Regions from separate parts of the Kitasatospora sp. NPDC056531 genome, predicted to be linked through region 4. Evidence: riboswitches for the same ligand, from Rfam matches in the RefSeq annotation. Region 4 holds a riboswitch; each other region holds the start of a gene.
What was found. A riboswitch is a leader RNA that binds a small molecule or an ion and turns the genes downstream of it on or off. The one in region 4 is predicted to bind cobalamin.
Positions count from the first base shown of each region.

Region 1: it holds a riboswitch for cobalamin, as region 4 does, so the genes downstream of both, ACFQ87_RS32270 (FecCD family ABC transporter permease) here and ACFQ87_RS39285 (ribonucleoside-diphosphate reductase subunit alpha) in region 4, are expected to answer to the same signal.
Region 2: it holds a riboswitch for cobalamin, as region 4 does, so the genes downstream of both, ACFQ87_RS30445 (HoxN/HupN/NixA family nickel/cobalt transporter) here and ACFQ87_RS39285 (ribonucleoside-diphosphate reductase subunit alpha) in region 4, are expected to answer to the same signal.
Region 3: it holds a riboswitch for cobalamin, as region 4 does, so the genes downstream of both, ACFQ87_RS20840 (cobalamin biosynthesis protein) here and ACFQ87_RS39285 (ribonucleoside-diphosphate reductase subunit alpha) in region 4, are expected to answer to the same signal.

Region 1 is NZ_JBHTTU010000056.1:24,757-26,934, reverse strand. It holds gene sodN (superoxide dismutase, Ni) at 194-589, shown strand; cobalamin riboswitch at 677-828, shown strand; gene ACFQ87_RS32270 (FecCD family ABC transporter permease) at 925-1,983, shown strand; gene ACFQ87_RS32265 (ABC transporter ATP-binding protein) at 1,980-2,178, shown strand, end outside.
Region 2 is NZ_JBHTTU010000048.1:29,578-31,755, reverse strand. It holds gene ACFQ87_RS30455 (hypothetical protein) at 1-587, opposite strand, end outside; gene ACFQ87_RS30450 (ArsR/SmtB family transcription factor) at 657-1,040, opposite strand; cobalamin riboswitch at 1,122-1,315, shown strand; gene ACFQ87_RS30445 (HoxN/HupN/NixA family nickel/cobalt transporter) at 1,347-2,178, shown strand, end outside.
Region 3 is NZ_JBHTTU010000023.1:53,691-55,868, forward strand. It holds gene ACFQ87_RS20835 (cobyric acid synthase) at 1-66, opposite strand, end outside; gene ACFQ87_RS20840 (cobalamin biosynthesis protein) at 63-1,151, opposite strand; cobalamin riboswitch at 1,250-1,381, opposite strand; gene ACFQ87_RS20845 (helix-turn-helix domain-containing protein) at 1,599-2,178, shown strand, end outside.
Region 4 is NZ_JBHTTU010000105.1:10,534-12,711, forward strand. It holds gene ACFQ87_RS39285 (ribonucleoside-diphosphate reductase subunit alpha) at 1-1,353, opposite strand, end outside; cobalamin riboswitch at 1,544-1,687, opposite strand; gene ACFQ87_RS39290 (glycosyltransferase family 39 protein) at 1,750-2,178, opposite strand, start outside.

The sequences.
Region 1 (2,178 bases), on a different contig from region 4:
CCGCGCTCCGCGCCACGACTCCTCCTCCTGGACCAACCGCACCCAGTCTGCCGCACGGACCGTCATCCGTTCGATGTCCGGATTACCCCGGTTCCGGGTCCGCCTTTCGCCCTAGGCCCACCGCCCGATCGCGAAACCCGGGGGGCGGAAGGGTAATCTCGGGCGCGGGAAGACGATCTAAGGAAGGACTCCCATGTTCTCTCGTCTGTTTGCACCGCGTGCCACCGCTCACGCCCACTGCGACCTGCCCTGCGGCGTCTACGACCCGGCGCAGGCCAAGCTTGAGGCCGAGTCGGTCAAGGCCACCCAGGAGAAGTACCAGGCCAACGAGGACCCGCACTTCCGCGCCCGCGCCATCATCATCAAGGAGCAGCGCGCCGAGGCCGTCAAGCACCACATCTCGGTGCTGTGGAGCGACTACTTCAAGGCCCCGCACTTCGAGAAGTACCCCCAGCTGCACCAGCTGATCAACGACACCCTGAAGGCCGCCTCGGCCGCCAAGGCGTCCACCGACCCGGCCACCGGCCAGGCCCTGCTGGACCTGATCGCCGAGGTCGACAAGATCTTCTGGGAGACCAAGCAGGCCTGAGCCTGACGCGTCGCCACCCGGCCGCCCCCGTCCGCCCGTCGGACGGGGGCGGTCGTGCGTTCACGCCCGATCCATGCCAGGTAAGGGTTGCCTGGCCTGAGTGGCTGTTATGCTGCCAGGGCGTCCGAGGGGGAAGTCCGGTGTGAATCCGGCGCTGACCCGCAACGGTGAGCGCGGCCCCGGGGGCACCCCCCGCGTCCGCGCCAGCCCGATCGCCCTCGGCCGCTGAACTCCCGACAACTCGCCGTGGACTGCGAGGGGAAGGCGCCCGGGCACGCCCCCGGCCGGCGCCCGCCCCGGCACGCCCACGGCCCGAGGCAAGGCGCGATCCTCTCGTGGACAGCAGTTCGCCCGCTCGCCGAATACCCACGCTCCCACTCGCCGTCGGCCTCGCCGCCGCCCTGCTGCTCTCCCTGGTCTCCGGGGTCGCGCTCGGCGCCTCCGGAATCGAACTCCCCCGCGTCCTGCGGCTCCTGGGCGCCGGACTGACGGGCGGCCGGCTGGACGCGAGCGAGGCGGCCGGGTACGCCATCGTCTGGGAGATCCGGCTGCCGCGCACCGTCCTGGCCGCCGTGGTCGGCGCCGGACTCGCCGCCACCGGCGTCGCCGTCCAGGCGCTGGTGCGCAACGCGCTCGCCGACCCCTTCGTCCTCGGCATCTCCTCCGGCGCGGCCGTCGGCGCCAACGCCGTCCTGTTGTTCGGCGCCTTCGCCTCGCTCGGGGTGTGGGCGATCTCCGCCTCCGCCTTCGGCTCCGCGCTGGTCGCCATGACGCTGGTCTACCTCGCCGCCCGCACCGCGTACGGCCTCACCCCGCTGCGCCTGGTGCTCACCGGCACCGCCCTGTCCTACGGCTTCTCCGCCGCCACCACCCTGATGGTCTTCGCCGCCGACCGCGGCGAGGCCGCCCGGGACGCGATGATGTGGCTGCTCGGCAGCCTCGGCGGCGCCACTTGGGGCTCGGTGCCGATCGCCGCCTGCACCGTCCTGGCCGGACTGGCCTACCTCGGCTGCGCCGCCGGGCGGTTGGACGCGCTCGCCATGGGCGACGAGACCTCCGCCTCGCTCGGCGTGGACCCTGACCGGCTGCGCCGCGAACTGTTCACGGTGACCGCCGCCGTCACCGGCACCGTGGTCGCGGTCAGCGGGGCGATCGGCTTCGTCGGGCTGCTGATGCCGCACCTGGCCCGGATGCTGGTCGGCGCCGGACACCGCCGGGTGCTGCTGATCGCCCCGCTCGCCGGGGCGCTCCTGCTGGTCTGGGTGGACATCGCCTCGCGCACCCTGCTGGCACCCGCCGAACTGCCCGTCGGGGTGTTCACCGCGGTCCTCGGGGTGCCCGCCTTCCTACTGCTGATGCGCCGTCGCGGCACCGCCCTCGGGGGTGCCCGATGACGGCCCTGACCGATGTGACGGACGCCGAGGACCTCGCCGTCGACGCCGTCTCGGTGGAACTGGCCGGCACCCGGCTGGTCCACGAGGTGCACCTGAAGGCCGCCGCCGGCCAGGTGGTCGGCCTGGTCGGACCGAACGGCAGCGGCAAGTCGACCCTGCTGCGCTGCGTCTACCGGGTGCTGCGGCCGGCCGGCG
Region 2 (2,178 bases), on a different contig from region 4:
CCGAGTGCGGCGCGGTAGGCGTCCCGGGAGCGTTCGCTGCCGAGGATCCGGTCGAAGCACGGGTCGCCGACCACCCGGGCGACGTCCAGCGCCTCGGGGCAGGAGACCCGCAGCCGGTCCAGCTGCTCGGGGTGGGAGAGGCCGAGGACGTCCACGAACACCCGCCCCCGGTGGGTGAGTTCGTTGCGGGACAGGCCTGCGGCGCTGACCGTGTCACCGGTGGACTCGGTGACCAGGCGGTTGTAGCCGGCGCCGTGCGGGAGGACGACCAGGTGGGCGTCCAGCCGGTGCATGGAGGCGTGGACGGCGCAGGCGACGGCCAGGTCGAAGCGGCGGCGGACGGCGTCCTCCCACTCCAGCACGGTGTAGCCGGGCAGGCCGCGCAGGTAGTCGGTGAGGCCGCGGTCGGCGAAGGCGGAGCCGGGGTTGACGGTGAAGTACCGTTCGATGCCGTCCTGGTTCAGCAGGGTGAGGACGTCCAGGACCCGGGTCGCCGAGGTGAGGGTGCGGGCGACCGCCAGCACGCGGGCCTTGACCGGGCGGGTGTTCCAGCGGTCGGCGGGCCAGACGTGGGGGTGGGACGGCACCTCATGATCGTACTCATCCAGCCGCTCCCGGGGTGCCCCTTGCGAGAGACGGCCGGCCCCGAGTGTCGGTCAGCCCGCCGCTGCGGTGGGTTCGTGGTGCTCTCCGGCGGCGCACTCGTCGAGGAGGGGGCGCATGCTGTCGTCCACGAGCCGGTAGCGCACCACGCGTCCGTCCTTGTCTCCGGTGACCACGCCCGCCGTGCGCAGCAGCCGCAGGGCCTGGGACACGGCGGGGTCGCGCATGCCGGTGGCAACCGCCAGGTCGGTGACGGCGAGCGGGCCGGCCCGGTTCAGGGCGAGCAGCAGGGCGAGCCGTCCGGGGTCGGCGAGCAGGGAGAACCGCTCGGCCCAGGACCGGACGTGCGCGGTGTCGCCGATCGCGGCGATGGCCTCGCAGACCCGGTGGCCGTCGATGGTGCGGTGGCCCGCGCGGTCGGCCGGTACGAGATGCATGCGGACATTCTTGCAGGCAGGGGCCTGTGATCCTGGACACCTGCACAGGTGCGCAACCTTGCGAGGGTGAGGCCGGAGCCCTACGGTGTTCCCCGCCGTGGTGCTCGGGAAGACCGGTGACGGACCCTCAGGGGTCCCAGTCCGGAGCGGCCCTCGCCACTGTGATCGGGGGAGAGTTGTCCGTACCCACGTGCCACTGGGCGCCTCGTGCGCTTGGGAAGGCGGGTCCGGAAGCCCCGTAAGCCAGGAGACCGGCCACGGCATCTCACGAAGTCATTCCACGAGGTGCTGGAGCGTGATCCGAAGATGACCCTGCCCGAAACCGCCACTCCTGCTGAGGCGGCCCCCTCCGTCCTGCCCACCTTCAGGTGGAAGCGCGAGGACACCATCCGCACGGCCGGGCTGATGGGGGTGATCCTGGCCATGCACGTGGTGGCCTTCGGGACGCTCATCTTCCTGGTCGCGCCCCACAACTACGCGGTCGGTACCCAGGTCTTCGGGGTGGGCCTGGGCATCACCGCGTACACCCTCGGCATGCGGCACGCCTTCGACGCCGACCACATCGCGGTGATCGACAACACCACCCGCAAGCTGATGGCGGACGGCAAGCGGCCGGTCTCGGTCGGCTTCTGGTTCGCCCTCGGGCACTCCTCGATGGTGGTCATCATGGCCGCCCTGGTGGCGGGCGGCGCGCAGCTGGCGAACACGCTGATGGACGACGACTCGGCCACCCACAAGTGGCTCGGGCTGGTCGGCACCACGGCCTCCGGCGCCTTCCTCTACCTGATCGGCGCGCTCAACCTGGCGGCGCTGCTCGGCATCCTCAAGGTGTTCCGCTCGATGCGGGCCGGGAAGTACGACGAGGCGGAGCTGGAGGAGCACCTCAACTCGCGCGGCTTCATGGCCCGGCTGCTGAACCGGGCGACCCGCTCGATCACCCGGCCCGGGCAGATGTTCCCGGTGGGCATGGTGCTGGGCCTCGGCTTCGACACCGCGACCGAGGTCACCCTGATGGTGATGGCCGGCTCGGGTGCGGCGGCCGGGCTGCCCTGGTACGCGATCGTCTGCCTGCCGCTGCTGTTCGCGGCGGGGATGAGCCTGTTCGACACTCTGGACGGGACCTTCATGAACTTCGCGT
Region 3 (2,178 bases), on a different contig from region 4:
CCCGGCCGTCACCACGCTCTTGCCCGCGTCCGAGGTCGTCCCGGCGACCAGCAGCGCGTTCGTCATGCCCCACCCCTCTTCATCAGGAGCCGCAGCAGGACGTGCCCCGCGACCGTCGTACCCAGCGCCAGCGCGCCCACCCGCCGGGACAGCGTGCAGGCCCGCTCGATGTCGTCCACCGTCACCGGCCGCAACTCCGCGCCCAGCACCGGCCGGTGCTCCACCCTTTGCCGTGGCTCCGCACTCGCCTCCGGGCGCTCCTGGCCCGGAGCCGACGCTCCTCGCTCCGGCGCTCCCTCCTGCGTCGGTCGCTTGTCGCTCGTCGCTTTCGGCTCCGGCGCGCCCTTCGGCTCGTGCGGGTACTGCAGAGTCCCGCCCAGCCGGACGCCCACCGCGCCGGCGAAGGCCGACTCGGCCTGGCCCGCGTTCGGGCTCGGGTGCGCGGAGCCGTCCCGCCGCCAGACCCGCCAGGCGGTGCGGGGCTCGGGTGCGGCGGCCACCGTCAGCAGCGCGGTGAGCCGGGCGCCCGGCCAGCCGGCCACGTCGTCCAGCCGGGCCGAGGCCCAGCCGAAGCGGGCGTAGCGGGGCGAGCGGTGGCCCACCATCGCGTCCAGGGTGTTCACCGCGCGGAAGGCCAGTAGGCCCGGCGTGCCCGCCAGAGCGCCCCAGGTCAGCGCGTTCACCACGGCGTCGGCGGTGTTCTCGGCCACCGACTCGACCACGGCCCGGGCGATCTGCTGTTCGTCCAGCGCGCTCGGGTCCCGCCCGCACAGGTGCGGCAGTCGTTCCCGGGCGGCCGTCAGATCGCCCGCGGTGAGGGAGCGGCCGATGGTGCGCGCCTCCCGGGTCAGCGAGGTGCCGCCGAGCACCGTCCAGGTCGCCGCCGCGGCCAGTGCCGCCCGCCCCAGCGGACGGCGTCCCACCGTTCGGTCCAGGGCCAGTGCGCCGGCCGCGACCGCGCCCACGCACAGCGCCGTGTACGCCGTCCCGGCCGTGCGGTCGTCGCGCCACAGACGCCGTTCGAGGCGGGTCGCGGCGTTGCCGAAGAGCGCGACGGGGTGGCCGCGGCGGGGGTCGGCGAAGCGGGCGTCGACGGCGTAGCCCGCGACGGCGCCCAGCGCGAAGGCGGCGGCGCGGGTCAGCGGGCGCACGGCGGTGGGCAGCTCGAGGTCCGACGGGGCGGGGCAGGCTGCATCGCGTGCGTGTCCTCACTCAGGGTCCGCGCCCTGGATCGACGTACCGGGGGCGAGAGTCTCCTGGCTTCCGGGTCGGACGCACCCTCGGGCCTTCCAGCGGCTTCTGACGGTCCGCCGTGGCACCTTCCGAGCGTGCTCCCCGGTGACAGTGGCGGGACCGCGCCGGACTCGCACCGGCTTCCTCTCCATGCCTCCGTTTGGCGCAAGGATCCCATCACGCGGCCGATCCACGCGTCAACCGAGGTCACGGAGGGGTTGGTCACACGGCGGCCACGGGGCGGCCACACGGCGGCCGGGTGTCGTCACTGTGCGATCGCCCAGCGCGGCGGAGGGCCCGTCAGTCCCGCTTCGTGCGTTCTGGGGCTGGGGCCACGCCGAGGACCGCGCCTACCGTTCGGTGCCATGCGCCGCCGAAAGACCCCCGCCGCCGCCCCGCCCCCGGTGCCGTTCTCGCCCGAGGCCGCCCGCGTCCACCGGGTCGGCCTCGGCCTGACCCCCGAACAGGTCGCCGAGGGCATGGCCGCCCACGGTGTACGGCTGCTGTTCGGCCACGTCCTCGCCTGGGAGAACGGCGACCTGCGGCCGGGCGAGGCCGAGCTCATCGCCCTCGCCCGCGCCCTCTGGTGCCCCGCCGCCGACCTGATGGGCGCCCGCCCGACGCGCCTGCGGGACCACCGCATCGCCCGCGAACTCGGCCAGGAGGCCGTGGCCGAACGTGTCGGCATGTCCCTGCCCGCCTACCGGGAGGCCGAACTGACCGGCCACTGGGACGGCGACCCTGACCAGACCCACGCCCTCGCCCAGGTCCTCGGCCTGCGGCTGACCGAGCTGGTCGAGGCCACCGGCCGCGCCGAGGCCCTGGACCGGCTGCTGCGCCAGTGCGTCGCCGGCCGCTGGCAGCCCCAGCTCCGCGCCCTCGCCCGCCTCGTCCCCGTCCCCGAGCCGGACCTCGCAGCCGTCCTTCCCGTCCTCCACCAGGAAC
Region 4 (2,178 bases):
CCCCAGGTTGCAGACGGCGGTCTCGGAGTCGTCCGTGACCTCCAGGATCTCGGTGCACAGGTTGGAGGAGTGCACCGTGCGGCCCGGCAGCGCGGTCTGGTTGGCGGCGCGGTTGGAGGCGTCCTTGAAGGTCATCCAGCCGTTGCCGGTCTGCGCCAGGGTGCGCATCATGCGGGCGTACAGGGTCTGCGCCGGGATGGTGCGGACGGCCTTGCCGGCCTGCTCGGCCTTGCGGTACGCCTCGTCGAAGTCGGCCCCCCACAGGTCGACCAGCTCGGGCACGTCGGCGGGGGAGAACAGCGACCAGTCGGCGTTGGCGTTGACCCGGCGCATGAACTCGTCCGGGATCCAGTGCGCCAGGTTGAGGTTGTGGGTGCGGCGCGCCTCCTCACCGGTGTTGTCGCGCAGCTCCAGGAACTCCTCGATGTCGGCGTGCCAGGTCTCCAGGTAGACGCAGGCCGCGCCCTTGCGCCGGCCGCCCTGGTTGACCGCGGCGACCGAGGAGTCGAGGGTGCGCAGGAACGGGACGATGCCGTTGGACTTGCCGTTGGTGCCGCGGATCAGGCTGCCGCGCGAGCGGATGCGCGAGTAGGACAGGCCGATGCCGCCGGCGTGCTTGGACAGCCGGGCGATCTGCGCGTAGCGGTTGTAGATCGAGTCCAGGTTGTCCAGCGGGGAGTCGAGCAGGTAGCAGCTCGACATCTGCGGGTGCCGGGTGCCGGAGTTGAAGAGCGTCGGGGAGGAGGTCAGGTACTCCAGGCGGCTCATCAGGCCGTACAGCTCGGCCACCTCGCGCACCGACTGCTCGGAGTCGCCGACCGCCAGGCCGCAGGCGACGCGGAGCAGGAAGTGCTGCGGGGTCTCGATCACCTTGCGGGTGATCGGGTGGCGCAGCAGGTATCGGGACTGCACGGTGCGCAGGCCGAAGTACTCGAAGCGGTCGTCGCCGGCGGTGTCGATCAGCGCGTTCAGGGCGGCGGCGTGCTTGGCGACGAAGGCCGCGGTGGTGTCGCCGATCAGGCCCTCGGCGTGGCCGACGGCGATCGAGGCGGAGAAGGAGACCGCGCCCTGGCTGTTCGCCTCGTCGACGATCTCCAGGGCGAGCAGACGGGCCGCCAGCTTCGAGTACTGGGGGTCCTCGGCGATCATCGACGCGGCGGCGTCCACGGCCAGCCCGCGCAGCTCGGCGTAGTCCGAGCCGGCGTGGCGACCGCGCAGCGCGGCGGCGGCGACATGGCCGGGGTCCACCTCGGTGAGGTCGGCGCTGCGGTCGGTGAGAAGCCGCAGCAGCGCTCCGCCGGGGTCGGAGACCGTCGGGTCGGTGAAGGCGGTACCGGAGCCCTGGGCGGGCAGGGTGGCTGAGGCAGCGGTGGTCAAGGCGCTCTCTCCTGGCGGCGATCGGCGGCGGTGATCGAGTGGCACCGGACCGATCCGGGCAGGGGAGCACGGCGCGAACGCAAACGGCGTCGCGCGACGGTGTCTCCCCGGCCCGCCCGCGAGGCCCGGAGGTGTGGTGCTGGTGCTGGCGCGGCCTCTGCGGGAGGGCCGTGGGCACGCCGTCGGCAGGTACTCGGACTCGCGGACACGGCTGCTGGAGCCGCCCGCACACCGCTGCGGGGCAGTCCCGGACTCCCACCGGGTTCCCCTGCATCGACAGCAGGAGTGAGCATACATGTAGTGCCAGCGGACTGCGGCGGCACCATATGTTGTGCCTGTCGTGTCGCTGGCGCCGACGGGCCCGGCGGGCTGTCAGTGCTTCAGGTACACCTTGTACGTGCTCGAATCACCGGTTGGGGAGGTGAACTGGGCGATCAGCCGGTACTGCCCGCCGGCGGCCAGGGCGGCGCTCAGAGCCCGGTCGGTGGCCTCCGGGGCGGTGCTGTCGAGGACCACCATGGTGAACCAGCCGTCCCGGATCGCGGCGGTGCTGCCGTCCTGGCCGTGGTGCTGCGCTCCGGCGCCGTCGCGGTAGTCCGTCCCGGCGCGCGCCGAGACCCACTGCTCGGGCTTGCTGACGCTGCCCAGGTAGTACTCGGCGAGGCCGTCGACCTCGGTGAGGTAGTGGCCCTGGGGCACGGCGTGCGCCCGCAGGACGGCCAGCAGGCGGCCGGAGTCGGGCCCGTTCTGGTAGCGCAGGGCGGACTGCTCCATCCCGAGGGCCAGCAGCGCGACCCAGAC